3 regions of the Salinispirillum marinum genome follow, and region 3 is predicted to be linked to each of the others. Evidence: predicted binding sites of a transcription regulator. Region 3 holds the regulator's gene; each other region holds the start of a gene.
What was found. The regulator LexA, encoded in region 3, represses DNA repair genes until DNA is damaged. The targets are predictions, from matches to a motif close to TACTGTNTANNTANACAGTA.
Positions count from the first base shown of each region.

Region 1 (7,168 bases), 340 kb from region 3:
ATCAATGAAGGGTTTCTGAGGGCGTTTCAATATCAATCCAGTCATCAGAGCCCTCAAAGTCTTCCCCCAGCTCCATCATCTGCTCTACTGCCTCCATGCCCGCACCAATCATAACCTTGGCGATTTCGATGTGATTCACCTGAAGGCGTTCTCTGGCTTCTTTTGAAAAAGCTATTTTCATCATCGGCTCGGTCTCGTTTTCACGGACCAAAGCGATATCGCCATCTTCTAATTCTACGATTTCCCAGAACATCATTTACCTCTTAGTAAGTCTGGCTGTGCTCGCGGAAATCCGCGGCCATGGCTTTTAGCCCGGCTAACGCTTCGGAATGCCAGGTATCCGTTCGGTCAGACAAAATTAGCCCCGAAAGATCGGGGCTTGCGTCCGCGCTGCGCTCGGCGGGCAATTCCTGCCAAAGCATCTGCCATTCCGCCAATAGACGTGTTAACCAGTGGTCGGGCTGAGCTTTGGCTTGGGCCAGAATGTTTAATTCGTACATGCCGTCGTTAAAGTCGGCTAATGCGGTGATATAGCTTTGCTCTTCTGCTCGGCTACCTGAAAGGGTTCCACCGATTCGATACAGATCACATAAACCGGATAAAAGGGACAGATACGTTCGATACAACTGCATCGTGACGATGTCATGCCACAATGATTGTTCTGTTGGGGCGGCCTTGTTAAGCCGCTCCAACAGTTGTTGTGCTCGGAAATGTTGCCGTTGGAAGCCACGCACGGTTAGTAACGGACTCGGAAACCTACGGTGACAGTAGAATCTAATGTCTGCTCTCGATCAAACAGCGCACGGGTGTCACTGTAACCGACAAAAACGCGCGCTTGCGGCAATACAAGATAGGTCAAGCGTGCTTGAATATCATGGAACTGCTCAAGGCTACCAAAGGCCAAAACCGGCGGCGAATAATATGCTGACAACTCAGCACCCACACCGTTTAACTGTGGCGGGTTGTAACGCAAGAAACCGCCCAAGCCGATGGTGACATTGGTGTCCTCTTCCGGGACATAAAATAAAAATGCCTTACCACCGATACCGCCGATCAATTCCGGCCGTTGATTTGACGGATCAATGGCATGGACGCCCCCGGCAATCAATGAACCATCTTCCTGGTGATACCACCCACCCACGGTAATGTATGCACCCGTACCAACCCGAGCCGCACCATGTTCAGCGCGAATCGACTCCGTTGACAAGGCAACATCAACCGAACCGCCTGCCCAGGCGGCAGTAGACAATGTGAGCGCAGCAAGGGCGAGAGAGAAATGTTTAAGCATCCGTATTATGCTCCTTAATGATTGCGCGCATTCTACCGGTTTAAGCTTGAGAATTCATCCACTAAACCGAATAGACCTTGTACATAAAAAAGTGCACCAATGCAGAGCATTGGCGCACCTATTTAGACAGCCGACAAAGGCTTAATTGAGTTCCATCAACAGCTTATTAATGCGCTTCACATAGGCTGCAGGGTCCTTCAGTCCATCACCACCGGCCAAACGGGCTTGCTCGTAAATCACCGCAATCAATTCTTTGGTGCGGTCATCGTTGGTTTCATTGTTCAAACGCTGAACCAATGGGTGCTCTGGGTTGATCTCAAGAATCGGCTTGGCATCAGGGACTTTCTGCCCTGCCGCTTCCATGATCTTACGCATTTGCGCACCCATGTCGTATTCACCCACCACCAAGCAGGCTGGCGAGTCGGTTAGGCGATGTGTAGTGCGCACTTCTTTTACGTCTTCTTCCAGCTCTTTGGCGATTTGGGACGTTAAGCTCTCAAAGGCCTTATCGGTTTCTTCGTGTTTTTTCTTCTCTTCTTCATCTTCTAAATCGCCCAGATCGAGCTGACCTTTACCCACGTCTTTAAGGTGCTTGCCGTCAAACTCGCTCAAGTGGCCCATGAGCCATTCATCAATGCGATCGGACAACAGCAGCACTTCAATGCCTTTTTTACGGAAAACTTCCAAATGCGGGCTACCGGCAGCGGTATTGTGGCTGTCGGCTGCAACATAGTAGATGTCCTTCTGGCCTTCCTTCATGCGGCCGATGTAATCCGCCAAACTCACATTTTGCGTTGCCTCACCGGTATGGGTGCTGGCAAAACGCATCAGGCCCGCTACTTTTTCTTTGTTGGTGAAGTCCTCCGCCGGGCCTTCTTTCAACACCTGGCCGAATTCATCCCAGAACTTTTGGTAATCCTCAGGCTTTTTCTTGGCCATTTTTTCCAGCATGTCCAAAACCCGCTTGGTCAGCGCGGTTTTCAATGCATCGACGGTTTTGTTGCTTTGCAGAATTTCGCGAGAAACGTTAAGCGACAAGTCATTGCTGTCCACCACACCTTTAATGAAGCGCAAGTAGGTGGGCAAAAACTGCTCGGCATCGTCCATGATGAACACGCGCTGCACATACAGCTTTAAACCGCGCTGCTGGTCCCGGTTCCACATATCAAACGGCGCTTTGGCGGGCAAAAACAACAGCGAGGTATAATCCAGCTTACCTTCCACCCGATTATGTGACCACGTCATGGCATCAGCAAAGTCGTGTGAAATGTGCTTGTAGAATTCTTGGTATTCTTCGTCTTTGATGTCGGACTTATTACGGGTCCACAACGCGGTTGCCGAGTTGATTTGTTCTAACTTGAACACCGGCTTATGGTTTTCTTTCTCTTTGCCTTCATCGTCGTACTTGGCGGAATGGTCTTCCACTTCCATCATCACGGGAATGGAAATGTGGTCACTGTATTTGCGCACCAAGTTCTTCAGCCGCCATTCGTCCAAAAACTCTTCTTCACCTTTTTTCAGGTGCAGAACAATCTCAGTGCCGCGCGTTGGGCGCTCAATATCGCCCAGATCAAATTCGCCAGCGCCTTCACTGCTCCAATAAACACCCTGCTCTACCGGCGTGCCGGCTTTACGGGTAAAGACTTCAACGCGGTCGGCCACGATGAAGGCACTGTAGAAACCAACGCCGAATTGCCCAATCAGGCGGGCGTCTTTCTTTTGGTCGCCGCTCATGTTTTTCAAAAACTCAGCGGTGCCCGACTTGGCGATTGTCCCCAGATTAGACACCACCTCATCCTTGGACATACCGATGCCTTTGTCGATCAGCGTCAGCGTCTTTTTCTTTTTATCGAAGTCGATGCGAATGTTGAGTTCGCCGTCCCCTTCGTAAAGGCCATCATCATTTAAGGCCAAAAACGACAATTTATCCGACGCGTCGGATGCATTAGAAATCAATTCACGTAAGAAGATTTCTTTGTTGCTGTACAGCGAATGCACCATGAGGTGGAGCAGTTGTTTGACTTCTGTCTGAAATTCGCGTTTTTCAGTGGTCGCCTGAGACATGGTGTGTTTCATCCTCCGTTGGGTAATAAGGTGGGCCGGATTCGCCCGATCAATCATCTGACTGACGTTCTTCAATGGGGTCTGCCGAGGCGATTTCAAGCGTCTTTTAATGATGTAATGCTTTACAGGCTGGATTGGATGGCTAGAATACTGGTTATTCATACAGTATTTGGTGCATGATATGCAGGCTCATCGCAAAATCATTCACGTCGACATGGATTGTTTTTTTGCTGCAGTGGAAATGCGTGATAACCCTAGACTGCGAGACATTCCGATCGCCATTGGTGGACGCGTCAATCGAGGGGTTATCGCCACCTGCAATTACCCAGCCCGTGCCTATGGCGTGCGCTCGGCGATGCCCACGGGCCAAGCGCTAAAGCTCTGCCCACACCTGACGCTGATCCCCGGTCAGATGGAAAAATACCGGCAAGCCAGTGAACAGATTCGCACTATTATGATGCGCTACACCGATCTCATAGAGCCGTTGTCGATGGATGAAGCCTATTTAGACGTGACCGATTCGGCATTATTTCAAGGGAGCGCCACGCGCATGGCCGAACACCTGCGGCAAACCATCTTCGAAGAAACCGGTTTAACCGCTTCGGCGGGCGTGGCACCCAACAAGTTTCTGGCCAAAATTGCCAGCGACGAAAACAAGCCGAATGGATTGTGCGTGGTTCGCCCCGATCAGGTCGACGCCTTCGTGCAGAATCTGCCCTTGAGTCGTATCCCAGGTATTGGGCAAAAAACTGCCGAGCGCCTTGCCGCCTTGGGCTGGTTTCAATGTGACGATGTGCGTGAAGCGCCTTTGCATTTGGTGGTAAAACACTGTGGTTCTTTGGCGGAAAGTTTATTGCAGCGTGTTCGAGGCGTTGATCATCGTCCGGTAAACACATCGCGTGAACGAAAGTCGGTGGGCGTGGAAAGAACACTCAGCGAAGACTTGATCAGTGCCGAGGAGTGCCTGCATAAAGCGCTTGAACTCTGGCCTCGCCTACATGATCGCTTATCATCAAGCCGGCAATTGAAGGCGGTGAAGTCAATTGGCGTGAAGCTAAAATTTAATGACTTTATTCTCACCACGGCAGAAAAAGCCTGCCGACAGGTCACCCGTGACGATATCACGAGCTTGCTGGCTGAGGCTTGGCAGCGCGGAAATGGCAAACCCGTTCGGCTGGTGGGCATACAGATCGGGCTGCAGGACATGAGCCATCCGCAACTGTCCTTTCAGTTTTAACGCATAAACCCGTTCGACCAGCATTTTTTCCACCCTGCTTGCTGTTGGCATGCACAACAACTAGCCTTAGACTGCGCGACTTAATCATAGGAGGACGCCGGTGACCAATTGGACCGCTCAAGACAGTGTGGCTTTGTACAATTTTAATCGTTGGGGTGCGGGCTACTTCGATGTGGCCGAGAACGGCGACGTTACCGTCCGTGATCCGGATACAAATGCATCGGTCAGCTTTGCTAAGATCTTAGAATTGGTGCAGGAGAAAGGCCTTGAACTGCCTGTGCTGGTTAGATTCCCTCACATTTTGCACCACCGGGTCGCTAATTTGGTGAGCAGTTTTCAACGTGCCATCGAATATGAAGAGTACGCGGGTCAATTTATGCCGATTTACCCGATCAAGGTGAATCAGCAACGCCAAGTGGTGGAAGAAATTGTCGCGGGTCAAAAGCGTGTATTGAACGGTCGCATTGGTCTTGAAGCCGGCAGTAAACCCGAGTTGCTGGCGGTTTTGGCGGTGTCTGAACCCGGCAAGTCAACCATTGTCTGCAACGGCTATAAAGACAAAGATTACATTCGCCTGGCCTTGGTCGGTGAGCGATTAGGCCACCGTGTTTATATCGTCTTAGAAAAGTCCAGTGAGCTAATTGATGTTTTGAACATCGCAGAAGAGCTGGGCGTTGCGCCACGCATTGGCGTACGGGCACGATTGTCGACGGTTGGTAAAGGCAATTGGCAAGATACGGGGGGCTACAAGTCAAAATTTGGCCTGTCGGCGAGTGAGATCTTGCGCACTATCGAGATTCTGCAAAGCCGCAATCAAGTGAATGCCTTTCAGTTGCTGCATTTCCACTTGGGAAGCCAAATCGCCAATATTCAAGACATTCAGGTCGGGTTGCGCGAAGCTGCACGTTTCTACACCGAACTGCGTGGCTTAGGCATGCCCATCGACGTGGTAGACGTGGGTGGTGGCCTAGGTGTTGATTACGAAGGCACGGCCTCACGCAATGTCTGCTCGATGAACTATTCGACCGACGAATACGCCAAAAAAGTCGTGCATGCGTTCCGTGAAGCAGCGGTTTTGAATGACCTACCCCAGCCAGACATTTTCAGTGAATCCGGGCGAGCGGTTACAGCCCACCACGCGGTGTTGATGACCAATGTGATTGGTATTGAACGCAATGCCGTGCATGAATTAGCGGAGCCGGAAGAAGACAGCCATCCATTGTTGCTCAGTATCTGGGATAACTACCGCGATGCCTTGGCTCGTGAACGCAGCCTGATCGAAGTGCATCATGATCTGGTGACCTTCACGCAGGACATTAACCAAGCCTTTACTCATGGCCAGTTAAGCCTCACCGAACGTTCGGCGTGTGAACAAATCATGCGCGCCACCGCCTTTCATTTGATGAAGACGTTGAACCCGGCCAAGCAAACACAACGGCTGATCATTGATGAGCTGAATGAGCAGATGGCCGATAAAGTCTTCGCTAACTTCTCATTGTTCCAGTCCATGCCGGATGCCTGGGGAATCAAACAAATTTTCCCAATCATCCCGCTGCGTGATTTGGATCAGGAGCCGACCCGACGTGGCGTGATTCGTGACATAACCTGTGATTCTGATGGTCGTATTGACCACTATGTGGATGGCGAAGGTATTGAAACCACCCTGCCTTATCCGCCGATGGAAGTCTCAAATTCGTTGCTTGGCTTCTTCCTGGTGGGCGCATATCAGGAAATTCTAGGTGATTTGCATAACCTGTTCGGTGATACCGATGCGGTGAACGTCATCTTTGAAGAAGGTGAAGCTGTATTGTCGCATTGGCAGCGTGGCGATACCGTCAGCAAAGTATTGCAATACGTGAACTTTGACCCGCAAATCCTGATGTTAGCACTGGAAGCTCAAGTAAAACGTTCAGATTTAACGGCGAAAGAACACGATGAATTCATGTTATGGTTGAGCAATGGATTGGCGGATACCACCTATCTTGACCAGCCAGAAGGCTAATAATTAGGGGGGAAACCCCCTTTTTCCAGAATAACCGATGAGCTAAAAACTCAGTGGCGATAAGCTGGCTAGGCAAAAATGTTTGAGGAAGCGGAGCTTACTCTAAAGTAAGTGAGCATTTTGAAACCATTTGTAACACCGCCAGATTGAGTCCAATGACGTTTTACTGAATAAGCTGTCTCACTTCATCATCCTTTCGATCTAAATAATGCGTACTCTTGATTCGTCTTACTGTGCGCGATTTACCGCGAATGAGTAATGTTTCTGTGGTGGCCAGAATACCATCACGGGTTACCCCATCCAGCAAATCTCCCTTGGTGATGCCTGTTGCCGAGAATACCAGGTTGTCCGACCGCACCATATCTTGCAACGTCAGCTTAACACCATGCTCTACACCCATCTCGACACAACGTTGTGCTTCCCATTCGCTGGCCGCTATGTTTTCGGGCGATTCACCTTTGGCATCTTTCCGCAACACGAGGCGACCATGCATGTCGCCACCTAACGCCCGAATAACCGCAGCGGAAATCACACCCTCTGGTGCGCCACCGATGCAATACATCATATCGACCTGACT
Region 1 is NZ_JBHSAL010000002.1:447,895-455,062, reverse strand. It holds gene ACFOSD_RS09250 (hypothetical protein) at 2-256, opposite strand; gene ACFOSD_RS09245 (DUF6586 family protein) at 264-632, opposite strand; gene ACFOSD_RS09240 (YfaZ family outer membrane protein) at 737-1,288, opposite strand; gene htpG (molecular chaperone HtpG) at 1,430-3,352, opposite strand; gene dinB (DNA polymerase IV) at 3,534-4,589, shown strand; gene speA (biosynthetic arginine decarboxylase) at 4,690-6,591, shown strand; gene glpX (class II fructose-bisphosphatase) at 6,755-7,168, opposite strand, start outside.
Region 1: a site for LexA is predicted at 3,501-3,520, ahead of dinB (DNA polymerase IV). Genes of this name have one in related genera too.

Region 2 (7,168 bases), on a different contig from region 3:
AGCAAATTGCCGATGAGCATGGTTTTGAGCTGGTCGATCACAAATTGGTGCTCTATGTGAAGCCTAAGAAATAGGCTGCCTAACGTTACCGCTTAACAACCTTGTCGGGCGGTAACTCAGGTATTTATGACAGGCGTCGACATTAATGCATTAATGGCGCAGCCAGTAAGTCCCGCGCGTGCATCAAGGTTGCATCGGTCACGCGGACGCCGGAAATCAAACGTGCTACCTCTTGTGTTCTCGCTTCGGCGTCCAAATCGACCACTTGCGATAACGTTTGCCCATCAACGACATGCTTTTCGATCAGCCAATGGTGATGACCAAAGGAAGCAACCTGTGGCAAGTGGGTGATGCACAAAATTTGGCTGTGTTGACTGAGTTGTCGAATCAAACGCCCTACTTCTTCTGCCGTGGCTCCGGAAATCCCCACATCCACCTCGTCGAAAAATAGCGTTGCGGCCTGCTGGCTATGCTGTGCCAGTACCTGAATGGCCAAAGCGATACGTGATAGTTCGCCGCCCGAGGCTGCCTTGTGTAGCGGTTGTACGGGCTGCCCTGGGTTGGCCGACAACCGCAACTCAACGTCATCTATGCCGTTAGCACTGGGCCGCTCGGGATGGGCCGCGACATGGCACATCAAGGTGGCATGTGGCATGTTTAATTTATGCAGTTGCAGGGCCAGTGCCTCTGCCAGCTCAGGCGCGCGCGCTTGGCGGAGGGTAGAAAGAGCCTGTGCTGCTGTTTCATAATGGTCTTGGGCCACCGTAAGCTGTTCCAACAATGCATCGAGTTCTTCGCTGTGCGCGGCAAAATGTTCTGCTTTTGCTTCCAATTCACGTTGTAGGGCGGGTAACGCTTCGGGGCGGCACTGATGTTTGCGCGCGATATCGTACACACTGCTGAGGCGTGCATCCAGTGTACTAAAGCGCTCGGGGTCCCACTCAAAATCACTCGCAAAACGCTGTAAGTCCGTTGCCGCTTCTTGTAAGGCAATGTGCGCTTCATTTAATAGGCTTAATGCCCCCGTTAATGCAGGGTGAAGATTCGCTTGCGGTTCCAATTGATGAATGGCTTGGCGAAGCTCGCTGAGAACGTCGGCGTCGCTGTCTTCCGAGTTCAGCCGTGCAGACACTTGGCTGGCGGACAGCAACATCTCTTCAGCATGGCTCAAGGCTTGATGCTCTTGCTCCAATTCTTCCAGCTCGTCGTCGCTTAAACCCAGCGCTCTAAGTTCTTCCAACTGATAGGTCATTAATTGATGTTCAGCGTTGTCTTTATCGGCCGACGCCTGAAGCTCTTGTACCCGCCGCTCTATGGTCTTCCATTCCCGATAAAGCTGGCGCACATTTTTTACCTCGGCATGCGTTTGTGCGAAACGATCCAGAATGCCAATGTGCTCCTCGGAGCGCATCAGACGTTGATGCTCATGTTGTGCATGGATATGCAGAACGAGGTCGCCAAATTCTTTCAGCTTGGTAACGGGTACAGCCGTGGCATTAATAAATGCCCGCGAGCGACCATCGGCAGTAATCACCCGGCGCACTATGCATTCGCCATCTTGCCAGAGCTCTTGGTCGTGTAGCCAGCGCCCGGACGGGGAGTGTTCTGTGACGAGGAAGGTCGCAGACAATTCCGCCTTTTCTTCGCCATGTCGTACTTGGCTGGAATCGGCACGGCCTCCGGCCAACAAGAATAGAGCATCGAGTATGATCGATTTTCCCGCGCCGGTTTCACCAGAGAGAACGGTAAGCCCTTGCTGTACATCCAATTCAATGTCGCCGGCGATGATGAAATTACGTATGTGAAGATGGCAAAGCATAAGATGTCCCCGTCGTACCCAGCAATAATACTGGTAAAATATACAGTATTAATGCCAAAGTAAAGTGCACCCTGCGTTGATTTTGGCGCTATTTTAGCCCGCATTAGTTCACATTAAGTTACAAAAAAGCGATTACCTAGAAGAAGTGCGTAAATGATACGTTAGTAAATAAAAGATTACATTTTACAGGTTGCTGCTTGATTGACCGTTTTCCAACAGCACGACCTAACGACTACACTGATATAGAGTACGAATCCTGTTCGATCACCGACACAACGTTTCGATGGGAATAGGTATGACTACAAAAACAACGAAGTACCTCTCCAGATCGTCCGGCCCCGATGGCCGAATCGCCTGGAGTCATGAAGAAAACGAAAACTGGGCTGCCTTGATGGCGCGCCAATTGACCTGTATTGACGGTAAAGCCTGCGCGGAGTATTTAGCCGGCTTGCAGCGACTGAACTTACCGTCAGACCGCATTCCCCAGTTGGCGGAAGTCAATGCGGTTTTGCAGGCCACAACGGGCTGGCGCTGCGCCGAAGTCCCGGCATTGATTAACTTTGATAAGTTTTTTGCGTTGTTGGCGGATAAGCAGTTTCCGGTAGCAACCTTTATTCGTTCGCGTGATGAGTTTGACTACCTGCAAGAGCCCGATATTTTTCATGAGATCTTTGGCCACTGTGCCATGTTGACTCATCCTTCGTTTGCCGAGTTCACGCATACCTATGGCAAGCTGGGGTTGGCGGCGAGTAAGGAGGATCGAGTGTTTCTGGCCAGATTGTATTGGTTTACTGTGGAGTTCGGGCTGTTGAATACGCCGGATGGCCAGCGTATCTATGGTGGTGGCATTCTGTCTTCACCGGGAGAAACACAATATGCATACAGCACCACGCCGGAGAAGCGGCCGTTTAATGTGTTGGATGTGCTGCGGACGCCGTACCGTATCGACATCATGCAGCCTATCTACTATCTATTGAGCAGTATTGATGACCTCTTTGACGTCGCGCAAACTGATATCATGGCGCAGGTCGCAGAGGCCAAACGGCGCGGCCTGTTCGCCCCAACCTTTCCACCCAAAAGCACGGCGCAAGCCAGTTAAGTTAGGAGAATAGACATGACCACGGAAACATTACATGCACAAGCTTGCGAAGCCTGCCGCGCCGATGCTCCACAAGTCAGTGATGCCGAGCTGGCTGAATTGATCAAACAAATTCCCGACTGGACGCCTGTTGTGCAAGATGGCGTGATGCAACTGCAGCGGGAATTCACCTTCCGTAATTTTCGCCTGGCGTTGGAGTTCACCAACAAGGTAGGCGCTTTGGCCGAGGAAGAAGGGCATCATCCCGGCATCCTAACAGAGTGGGGAAAAGTGACCGTTACTTGGTGGACGCATGCGATCAACGGTTTACATCGTAACGATTTCATTTGTGCCGCGAAAACCGATATGTTGTTGTCCTAAGGTAATGATGGGGCCGTGCTTTTGCGGCCTTGATCTCCGTCAATACTCCGGCCGATATCCAATGGCTATGCTTGTTCTCTTTTTTGCGTCATGCCAATCTAGCTAGACATACTGGTTGATGAGGCCATTGAATGTCTGCTTGGATTCGGGCTCGGTTTAAGCCGGGCGATATCTTACTGCTGCTATTTCTCCTGCTGCCCGTTGTGGTTGCCTTGCCGCGTGTGTTGTCCGGTTTTGCACCCAATGCTATTGGCTGGTTAACATTAACAGGACGTTTGACGGGTATTCTTGGTTTAGCGATGATGCTGCTGGCCGCCATGATGAGTGTGCGCTTACCGCATTATGACCGCTGGTTCGGCGGTTTGGCACGGCTGTGGGTGGTGCACCGCTTCTTTGGTTTTGCCGGTTTCGTATTGGTTTTGTTCCATGTCGCGCTGCTGGCGTATGCACAGTTACCGTTCTCCATTGAAGCCGCTATTGCGCGAGTATTTCCGCCACTTGCCGAGTGGGCTATTTGGTCGGGTTGGCTCGCTTTACTGTGTATGGTCATTTTCCTCGGGCCTACGTTCCGTTTTTTCGGCCGCTTGCATTATCAACGCTGGAAAGCGCTGCATTTGTTCTCTGCTCTGGCCGTTATATTCGCCTTACTGCATGCCATTCCCATCGCTGCGGAAACCGTGGTTTGGTGGTTTATGGCAGTGGGTGCCATTGGCGCTATTGTGTGGCGCAAAGTGCTATCGCCCAATCTCGGGCGCTACCGCTACGAAGTGGTGAAAGTCGAGACTTTGGTGCATGGTGTGGTGGAAATCAGCCTACGGCCCAAAGGCAAAGCCATGGCTTATGAAGCCGGGCAGTTTATGTACTTCACACCGTTAGATCCCGCCTTAACGGCAGGGCGCAATGAAGAGCATCCTTATACCATTTCTTCCGCCCCCAACGACGAATATCTGCGTGTGGGCATCAAAGCCTTGGGTGACGCCAGTACAGCCATTCAGACGTTAGCGGTGGGTTCAGACGTCATGGTTGAAGGCCCCTACGGTGACTTCTATGAGCGCATAGAACCGCAACGCAGTCAGCTATGGTTAGCGGGCGGTATAGGCATAACGCCCTTTGTTAGTGGCGCACGCGATGCCCAATATCGCCAAGGTGAAATAGACGCCCATTTGTTTTATTTAGCGAACGATCAGCAACGCGCCTACTACCTGAATGAGTTGGTAGAATTAGGTGCAAAGGTTGCGGGTTTAGCGGTAACGCCGCATTACTATCGGCAAGAGGGGCCTCTCACTGCGGCCTTTTTGCGCCAACACTGCGCCGACTTTACCGAGCGAGAGATCTATATGTGTGGCCCGCCAGCGATGGTTAGCCATTTAAAAAGTGTGTTGGTTGCCGCCGGTGTACCAGTTACACGCATTCACAGTGAGGCGTTTGATTTCTTATGAACAAGATAGCCTATTCCCTATTTATTGCTTTTGTCGCCAGCATAGCTACGTTGTTCTTAGTGCATTCGTTGGGCAGTTCGAGCGGACAGGCAACAGCCGCAACGTCAGCGCGTGTTATCACCCTAGACGAGCTGTCGCAGCACAGCACGGCGGAAAGCTGCTGGAAAGAAATTGGTGGCCGCGTTTACGACATCACGGCTTACATACCTAACCACCCCAGTACGCTAGAAGAACTCGTTGCTTGGTGTGGCAAGCCCGCCTCTGAGGCTTTCTCAGGTGATGCTGCCGGACATAGCCACAGTGCGGGTGCTGCTCGTATGCTGGCCAGCATGCAGGTAGGTGTGTTGGAGGGTGCAACGGTTGTGGCCTTGCCCGAACCGAATTTGGTGTCTGCCGCTCCGAGGGTGCCGGTCAGTGTTGGCGGTGCCGTGCGCTATCAGGACGGGACCTACTACGCCGAAGGGGAGCCGGACGGACGTGGATGGTTTGGTGTTGTCGAAATCACCGTGTACGGTGGCCAAATTGTGGGCGTGCATTACGATGAAGTGCAACGCAACGAAGACGGCGCCATTACCCAAAGCAAAGCGCGTGATTATGGCTATGCCGCGCGGTGGCGCAATGCCTCCGGAGTGTCGCAGTTATCGGCTTATCCCGGTTATATTGCTGGCTTGCTGAGCACGGGTGATGTGGACCAAGTGGATGTGTTCACCGGCGCAACATCGGCGCATACGGTATTTCAAACGGTAGTCTCTGCTGCCTTAGCAGAAGCAAGCGCTGCCGGTCACCTTGTGCAAGAGGGGGGGGCACGGGGTGGATACCGGGATGGTTCGTACTATGCGGAAACCCAGCCAGATAGCCGTGGCTGGATCGGGATGTTAGAGATAACGATAAACGGCGGTTATGTGGTGAGCGCTCACTATGATGAAGTCCAGCGCAATGCTGAAGGTGCGGTCACCAATAGCAAACTCCGTGACTACGGCTACGCTGGGCGCTGGCGGGCCGCTGCGGGCATATCGCAGTTATCGGCCTACCCGGGCTATATTCAACAGTTAGTGAAGACCGGCGATGCCGAACAGCTCGACGCCTATTCCGGTGCGACCAGTTCCTACAACAATGTAAAGAATTTGGCAGAACAATTGTTACAGGATGCACGCTAGATCTGGATGAGATTTGCCGATCTTTAGATCGGAAGTACGTCCACTTCTACATGCAGGCTGTGATTACCACCACCGCTCATAACCCCTTTGAGCGGTGGTACATCGGCATAGTCGCGCCCCCAGCCGAGCGTTAAGTAACGTTCTGTTAGCACCCCGCCGTTGGTGGGATCAATGTCCATCCACCCGGCGTCGGGTATCCAGACCGAAAGCCAAGCATGGCTAGCGTCTGCGCCGATCAGCTTGGTTTGTCCCGGTGGTGGGTCGGTTTCTAGGTACCCGCTAACGTAACGAGCGGCGAGACCGATGGAGCGCAGGGCACCAATGGCGAGGTGGGCAAAATCCTGACAGACCCCCCGCTTACTTGCCATCACTTCGGTGATGGGCGTAGCTAAGGAACTGAATTCGGGGTCGTAGGTAAATTCGTGGAATATACGGGCGTTCAGATCCAATAGTGCTTCGGTCAGTGGCCGATGTGGGGTAAAGGAGCGCCGCGCAAATGCCGCCAAGTCCCTGCTACGTTTTATATAATTGGAGTTCATGGTAAAGAGGCGTGCTTCATAGGTATCCGGACTGTGTTGCAGTGCAGTGCTGCGCAGTTGCTGCACCGCGTGTTCCCAGCTCTGCGTATAATTGAACTGCGGGAGTTGCGTCGCATCGGTTACTACTTCGCTGGTGGCGGTGACGGCCATGGCGTCGTGAACATCTTGAATCGCAAAATACAACACATGATTGCCAAAGAAATCATGCCGCTCATGTAGACGGGTTGCGGTGGGTTCGATATCAAAAGCGGCGTGTTCGCCATGTTGCCAGGGTAATTCACGCACTTTGAGGCGCGCTTCATTGTGGCTTAGGGTTACGGCGCTGGAATACTCGTAGCGTGTGGTGTGGCGAAGGCGATAGCGCATTACACTCCCCCCTGCACGTTTACCAGTTGCCGGGGGGTTTCGGCATGGCTGAAATGGCTGTGTGATATGGCGTCGGACAAGGCGGAAATGGGCTCCATTAAGTCGGTTAGCAGTTGTGCCAGTACGGCGAGCGCTTCCTCTGAGTGATCGAGCTCACTCAGGCTCTCCGGTGCTACCAAATGCAATCGGCTGGTCGCCTCAATGACCAGTCGCGCTTCACGGCTGCGAAAGGGTGTGCCGGTCTGATTGGGCAAACGTTCAATTTGCCGTCCCAATCGCTTGAGCATATAGCCAACGGACCGTGGGTTAGTCTCATCGAATAACAACAAGTCCAGAATGGCAATAGGATACAGCTGAGACCGATAGCGTCGCCGATAGGCGGTGAGGTT
Region 2 is NZ_JBHSAL010000001.1:271,145-278,312, reverse strand. It holds gene fur (ferric iron uptake transcriptional regulator) at 1-74, shown strand, start outside; gene recN (DNA repair protein RecN) at 143-1,819, opposite strand; gene phhA (phenylalanine 4-monooxygenase) at 2,115-2,918, shown strand; gene ACFOSD_RS01420 (4a-hydroxytetrahydrobiopterin dehydratase) at 2,934-3,278, shown strand; gene ACFOSD_RS01415 (ferredoxin reductase family protein) at 3,410-4,717, shown strand; gene ACFOSD_RS01410 (cytochrome b5 domain-containing protein) at 4,714-5,874, shown strand; gene ACFOSD_RS01405 (transglutaminase family protein) at 5,898-6,779, opposite strand; gene ACFOSD_RS01400 (circularly permuted type 2 ATP-grasp protein) at 6,779-7,168, opposite strand, start outside.
Region 2: a site for LexA is predicted at 1,848-1,867, ahead of recN (DNA repair protein RecN). Genes of this name have one in related genera too.

Region 3 (7,168 bases):
CCAGCTCATCCAACCAATTGGCCCACAGCGCCGGAGACACCTTACCGGGTGGATAGTAGTCGGCTTTGGTTTGATACTCAGCATCACCCAAGCTGGACATCCACTTGGTCAACGGCTTTTCTAACGCCGGATCTTCAATAACCCGCAAACGACCGGGAAACACGCCGGACTGCCAACGACCCAATAAGGCACGCTGCCCCAACATCAGTTCATCAAAGAGATGACGATTCAAGCTTTCATGCCCGGTTCGATGCTTCACCCCGCCACGCGTTGATTCCAAGGCATGGCTTTCCCAGTTCATGCGCGTGACGTAAGTCGCGCAGCTTAGGCGTCCGAGCGCGGGATACCATAAAAGTGAACCGACAATCGGTAATGTTTTTTCATACGCCATGGCTTTCACCCAGACTTGCGCGGCGGAAGACTCGGCGACAATCTTCACCGGCGAATCACTTTGCTCAACAATGAAATCCAATGCCGCTGGCACATCGCACCACGCCAGCAAATGCAAACGGTTACTTGACCATTGCTCGTTAAACACACTGGCGCCATGGCCCCGCCATTCAAGGAACCATAGATCATAGCCTGCGTTTAATAGGGTCTTTACCCAAAGTTCAGCATAGGCTAACCATTCACCACGACCATGTAAGAAGGGAGGCAACCAAAGAATCGGCTTGCCTTTTTTTGTTGGGTCAACACTGAACCGTGTTAACGCAAAAGACACGGTTGGATCGCCCGAATTATTGGGCTTTAACAGATAGGTATCCTCATTCCACTGCGGCTTAAGCTCCGCAGTGAGCAAAGTCACCGGAAATAAATCAGAACTGCTTTTCATTGCGGGGAACTCACTCCTTCACCTTCACTGCTTGAAAAAACATCCAGGCTATAACGTAGAGACAACCGATTGAACGTTGACATCATTTCGATCAACACTATACTGTATATGCAAACAGATATGGATAAATAAACAGGTCGATAACATGATAAAACTTACCGCACGGCAGCAACAAGTACTCGACTTCATTCGCTCATATATGGACGCGCACAGTATGCCACCGACGCGCGCGGAAATCGCGCGTGAACTCGGCTTTAAGTCAGCGAATGCAGCAGAAGAGCATTTAAAAGCTCTGGCTCGTAAAGGCGCCATTGAAATGATTCCCGGCGCATCACGTGGTTTGCGTTTACCCGCACTCGAAAATGACGAGTCAATCAGCAACACCACAGCCATGGATCCTGCGCATGCTGGCCTGCCCGTGATTGGCCGTGTAGCGGCGGGCAGCCCTACCCTCGCCGCAGAACATATTGATGAATACTGCCCGGTAGCACCTGACTTCTTTTCTCCCCGTGCCGATTTCTTACTGCGGGTAAATGGCATGAGCATGAAAGATATTGGCGTATTTGACGATGATTTGGTGGCAGTCGCGAAAACGGCTCAAGTGAGGGATGGCGATATCATTGTGGCGCGGATCAATGAAGATGTGACCTTGAAGCGATATTTTCGAGAACAACAATGCATCCGTTTGGTGGCAGAAAACGAAGCGTTTGACGACATAATCGTAACCGACGAAGACGTTTTCGCCATTGAAGGCAAGTACGTGGGCGTCATTCGACGCCAACTGCATTGATAGAAGGCAACACGTTATTAGGGATGTGTTCTTTCCGCATCAACGCCAGAGAGCACCTGCGGATTTCTTGTCGATAAGCGATAAGATCCTTTCGTGCTCGGCCAGTTCAGCCGCACTAGCCGTTACCACCCGTAAGTCTTCTTGATTGACGGACGCCTTCAACATTGCTGAACTGGCCGTTTGCTGTGCATCCCCGTGATGCTCGGCCGCCAGTTCAAGAGTGGTTTGACCGCCGGTCATGAACAAATACACGTCCGCCAGAATTTCAGCGTCCAATAACGCCCCATGCAGTGTCCGGTGGCCATTATCGATGCCGTAGCGCTTACATAGTGCATCAAGATTATTCTTCTGGCCGGGGTGTTTTTGCCGCGCCAAATAGAGTGTATCCAGCACTGAACAGGACTTCTGCAAAGGCGCTGCTGAAGATTTTAACAAACGCAATTCATGGTTCAGAAATCCCATATCGAAAGGTGCGTTATGGATCACCAACTCGGCGCCCGACACAAATTCCAAAAACTCATCAACAATGCTGGCAAATCGTGGTTTGTCCTGCAAAAACTCATTGGTAATACCGTGTATGGCAATGGCATCCGCAGGCACGTCACGTTCGGGGTTGATGTAACAATGAAAATGTCGCCCGGTATGTTTTCGACCCACCAGTTCTACGCAGCCTATTTCGATAACGCGGTGCCCTTGTGACGGGTCCAAGCCTGTGGTTTCCGTATCCAGTACAATTTGTCGCATGGTTCAATAATCCCCGTTAGATATATTCTTGCGCACCCATATTCGCCAACGCGTCAGCTTTTTCATTACCCGGATTCCCGGCATGACCCTTCACCCAAAACCACTGCACATCGTGTTGCTGCACCAGAGCATCCAGTTGACGCCATAAATCTTCATTTTTGACAGGTTTCTTCGCCGACGTACGCCAACCGTTTTTCTTCCAGCCGGCCAGCCAACTCTCGATACCGTTTTTTACATACGATGAGTCGGTGTACAGTTTTACTTTACTGGCCCGCTTCAGCACGGCTAGCCCTTCAATGGCGGCGCGCAGTTCCATTCGATTATTGGTGGTTTGAGCTTCCCCGCCGTGCAGCAATTTTTCATGCGCACCGTATTGCAAATAGGCTCCCCAACCGCCGGGCCCTGGATTGCCTTTGCAGGCTCCATCGGTATAGAGCACAACGTCCATTATTGGGTTACCTGACCGCGTCGTTTTGTCATAACTTTATCCTTCATAAACAGTGCTGGTGACCAGCGATGATCATGTAACATTTCTAACTGATTTTTCCGCACCACCAACAAATAACCCGCACCCGCGATGGGTAGGACATTCCGTATCAGCGCATTGAGAAACCGAACTCTACGCTTCCAGGATGCCTGTGTCATGGGTGGCCAGTGGTAGTAGTACTGCGTGTTTAAAGGCTCGCAATCGAGCAACCGACACCAATCAGCCACCCGGTTGGCACTGATAAATTGCCCCGCCCAGGGCATGGGTCGATGCCGTCGGAAAATGCGGGATACCCCCCAAAAGCCGAACGGATTAAACCCCATGATCATCAACTGGCCGCCCGGGCGCAAGGCCTGCACCGCTTCACGCAGAATACGGTGCGGATTTTCCGAATATTCCATAACATGATGCAGAATCAACATATCGACCGAGGACGCCTGTAACGCCAGATGTTCAGGGTCTGACTGAATGACCGGGCACACAGCCCGGTTGTCGTGTCGGGCCAAAATCGCCGCCACTTTGTTTTTGGTTTTCCGCACATCAAATAACGGGCGATATAACCCGCCATCAATTTGCACCAAAAAAGGATGATATCCCGCACTGAGCATCGGCGCTAAAACGCCGCACTCGGTGCGGTAAAGGGCTTCGCCTAACTCTGTTCGATACCAGGCGTTTAATTGTTGTTCAGGGATTTTCGCCTGACCGACCGGTTTAATCCAGCGCTGTTTAAGTGCAGTAAGCCATGTCGAAAAACGCATGTAATGCCCAAGTTGAGTGTAAAATCAATGCGACCGCTTCAGGCTCAACCTTGACGCTCACTGGCCGATACTGAACAATGTAGACCGCATTCAGGTTTATACTTGATGCACTATGGTATACCAGCCAACCGGAAGGCGCATCTGATAATGCCTGCGCACCGGTGGACCTCCATTGAGCATCCTCAAAACGACGCTCAATCCATGTATAAATGAAGGTTGTTTCTGTGCGATTACCCAACACATTTCGCGTTATCCATGTATGGCCGGTTGCCTTTGCACTGACGTTCGTCGGCTGTCAGACCATTTTACCGGATACTGCACAGGTATCCGATGCTTCACCGGCCATAATCGTTGAACCCACTATTTTACCTACCCCGCCAGAACCCGTCGTCACGGAACCGGTGGCTGTCGAACCCATGAAGCCTGTGCCCATCATGGAAATCAATCCACCGGTCATCGAGCGAGCCGTTCTAGCGCCCGCACCGGAATATGCGGAAGACCATATTCTGGAAGACGTTTCCTTGCTGTTTCCAGAACGGTTTAATACGACGTCTGCGTTTGACTGGCCTCGCCAATTATCGGCGTATGAACGCGATCTATGGCACGAAATGCGCTCTCGGTTCACCATGAATCTGGACATCGATGATGCCAGGGTGGACGCCGAACTGCGTTGGTACAGCCGCAATCAGGGCTATTTCGACCGGGTTGCTAATCGTGCGCGCCGTTACCTGCCCTATGTCTATCAAGAAATTCTTAATTCTGGCCTGCCCATTGAAATTGCTTTGCTGCCGGTGGTCGAAAGTGCCTATGACCCTTTCGCCTATTCGCATGGCCGTGCATCCGGCATGTGGCAATTCATTCCCGGCACCGGAACCTATTATGGTTTAAAACAAGACTGGTGGTATGACGGTCGACGCGATGTAGTGGCTTCCACCGGCGCAGCCATCGCGTTCTTGCAAGACCTTGGACGCCAATTTGATGGCGACTGGGAGCTGGCACTTGCCTCTTACAATTCCGGTGCCGGGACAGTACGTCGTGCGCAACGCATCAATCGTGAGCGCGGTCGGCCAACCGATTTCTGGCACTTGAATCTCCCGGCTGAGACACGGGCCTATGTACCCAAAATGATTGCCCTGGCGCGCATTGTGGCTGACCCATCCGCTTACGGACTGACGTTACCCGTGATGAGTACCGATCCTTACTTCGATGTGGTCGATATTGAAGGTCAAATGGATTTAGCCCAAGCCGCTCGTCTGGCGGACATTTCTCTGGATGAACTGTATTTATTGAATCCCGGTTACAACCAATGGGCAACCCACCCCGACGGTCCGCATTATTTGCTCGTACCAAAAGAAGCGGCCCCCATACTGCGTGAAGAGCTGGCGTATTTACCACCCGAGCAACGGGTTAACTGGGCACGGTATCAAATTCGTCCGGGTGATTCGCTCATCACCATAGCACGGGCACATCAAACAACGGTTGAAGTGTTGCAAGATGTGAACAATTTGCGCGGCAGCATCATTCGTGCTGGCGATCATCTTTTCATTCCAACCGCTACGGCGGCCTCCACGGAGTATCGGTTTAGCGCCGATCAACGTCTGGATAGACGGCAAAATCAAGCACCCGGTAATGGTCTGGAACGCATCGACTATGTTGTGCAAGCGGGGGATTCTTTTTGGGAGTTGTCGCGCACCTACAACGTAAACCTGCGACAGCTCGCCCAGTGGAACGGTAAAGCGCCGACGGATCCGATCATTGTCGGTGATACCCTGGTCATATGGACCACACCTGATCGAGCAGCTCAAATGCAAGTAAGCACTGGTCCAGCCAGCAGAAGCGTGATACGCCGGGTAGGCTACACGGTACGAAACGGAGATTCACTGCATCGCATCGCGGATCGATTCAATGTGTCGGTCAATCAAATTCAGCGCTGGAACCCCGATGCCGCAAGCCGCCAGTACCTGCAACCGGGGCAGTCGTTGACACTCTATGTCGATGTCACCAACGGCCCCCAATAACGCAAGGCTTAAACTACGCTACTGAAAGGGCATGGAGCGCCCGGCCAGCTTGCCGTAGAGCTGGTCAACAAACAGCATGGCTGCCGCACTGAGTTTTTTCGCCAAGGGTTGCGGTGTTTCAAAGCTGACGCGATAGACCTGATGGGTTTCATGAAAGCCCTGCAACAAATCGTCGCTGGTCGCCAGTTCATCCACCAATCCACGCGCCAACGCATCGGTGCCAAACCAGAATTCGCCCGTCGATACGGCATTAATGTCCAACGCAGGACGCGCCTTGACAACATGATCTTTAAACAATCGATGTATGTTCTCTAAGTCCTGCTTGAATTTTTCCCGCCCTGCTTCCGTGTTTTCACCCAATACCGTTAAGGTCCGTTTAAACTCCCCGGCAGTATGCAGCTCAATATCAATGTCATTGCGCTTTAGAAAGCGATGCAGGTTAGGCAATTGCGCCACGACACCAATAGACCCCACCACCGCAAAGGGCGCGGCAACAATGCGATCAGCCAAGGCCGCCATCATGTAGCCACCGCTCGCGGCCACTTTATCGACCGCGATGACCAACGATAATTGCTTGGCTTTGAGCCGAGCGAGTTGCGACGCGGCGAGGCCATAGCCATGCACCACACCACCAGGACTTTCCAAACGCAGAACAACGGTATCTTGCGGCGTAGCCATATGCAGTACCGCCGACACGGACTCCGCCAGCGCATGCACCTGTGACGCCTGCATATCGCCTTTAAAGTCCAGTACCCATGCCTTGGGCTTCGCTGGATCTTCTGAGTTTTTCGCCGCGGCTTTTTGCGCTTTTTTCTCTGCCTTGCGCATGTTCTTGAGTGCTTTTTTATCGGTTACCAAGGCTTCTGACAGACGTTGTTTAAGCTTTTCCAACTTTTTGCTGACATTTTCGACCCGAATTTTGCCCTTCTCTTCATCCGACTGACGCCGGGCCATGCCCGCCAGCAACCCGATGAGGAGCGCCAATGCCACCACAATTGTGACGGTTTTCAACAGAAATATCAGATATTCAGACCACATGTTTCCTCCAGTTATTAATCCATCACGTTATTGCACGCATGGCTTGGTATTCGTCTCCCGGTGCGTTTAAACTGGTGTTTAAAACAACCGTATAAGAGGCATTATGACCGATCTCAACGAACAATTTTCCGCCTTCCAATCCCGTTTCAACGCCGATGCGGCCGATGATATGGAAGAAGTGTTCCAGTTTGATGTAGAGGGCACCACCTTTTACCTGGCCATTAAAGACGCCGCCTGCCACATGGGTGAAGGCGAGCACGATGACCCCAGTGTCACCCTACGCCTCAACAGCGACACGATGAAGGACTTGATGGCGGGTGAAACCTCTGGCATGCAAGCCTTTATGAGCGGCAGCCTTAAAGTGGAAGGTAACATGATGCTGGCGACCAAACTGGGCGATTTATTCGGGCTTTAATGCGGCCGAATGTCAGTACCGACGACACGATACTGGCCTTGCGGTGCCGACGCCGCAAGGCCAACGCCAGAAGCTCAGCGCCGCAG
Region 3 is NZ_JBHSAL010000002.1:104,852-112,019, reverse strand. It holds gene ACFOSD_RS07670 (hypothetical protein) at 1-832, opposite strand, end outside; gene lexA (transcriptional repressor LexA) at 978-1,622, shown strand; gene dnaQ (DNA polymerase III subunit epsilon) at 1,662-2,366, opposite strand; gene rnhA (ribonuclease HI) at 2,383-2,814, opposite strand; gene ACFOSD_RS07650 (class I SAM-dependent methyltransferase) at 2,814-3,611, opposite strand; gene ACFOSD_RS07645 (LysM peptidoglycan-binding domain-containing protein) at 3,836-5,629, shown strand; gene sohB (protease SohB) at 5,648-6,667, opposite strand; gene ACFOSD_RS07635 (SCP2 sterol-binding domain-containing protein) at 6,771-7,082, shown strand; gene ACFOSD_RS07630 (hypothetical protein) at 7,157-7,168, opposite strand, start outside.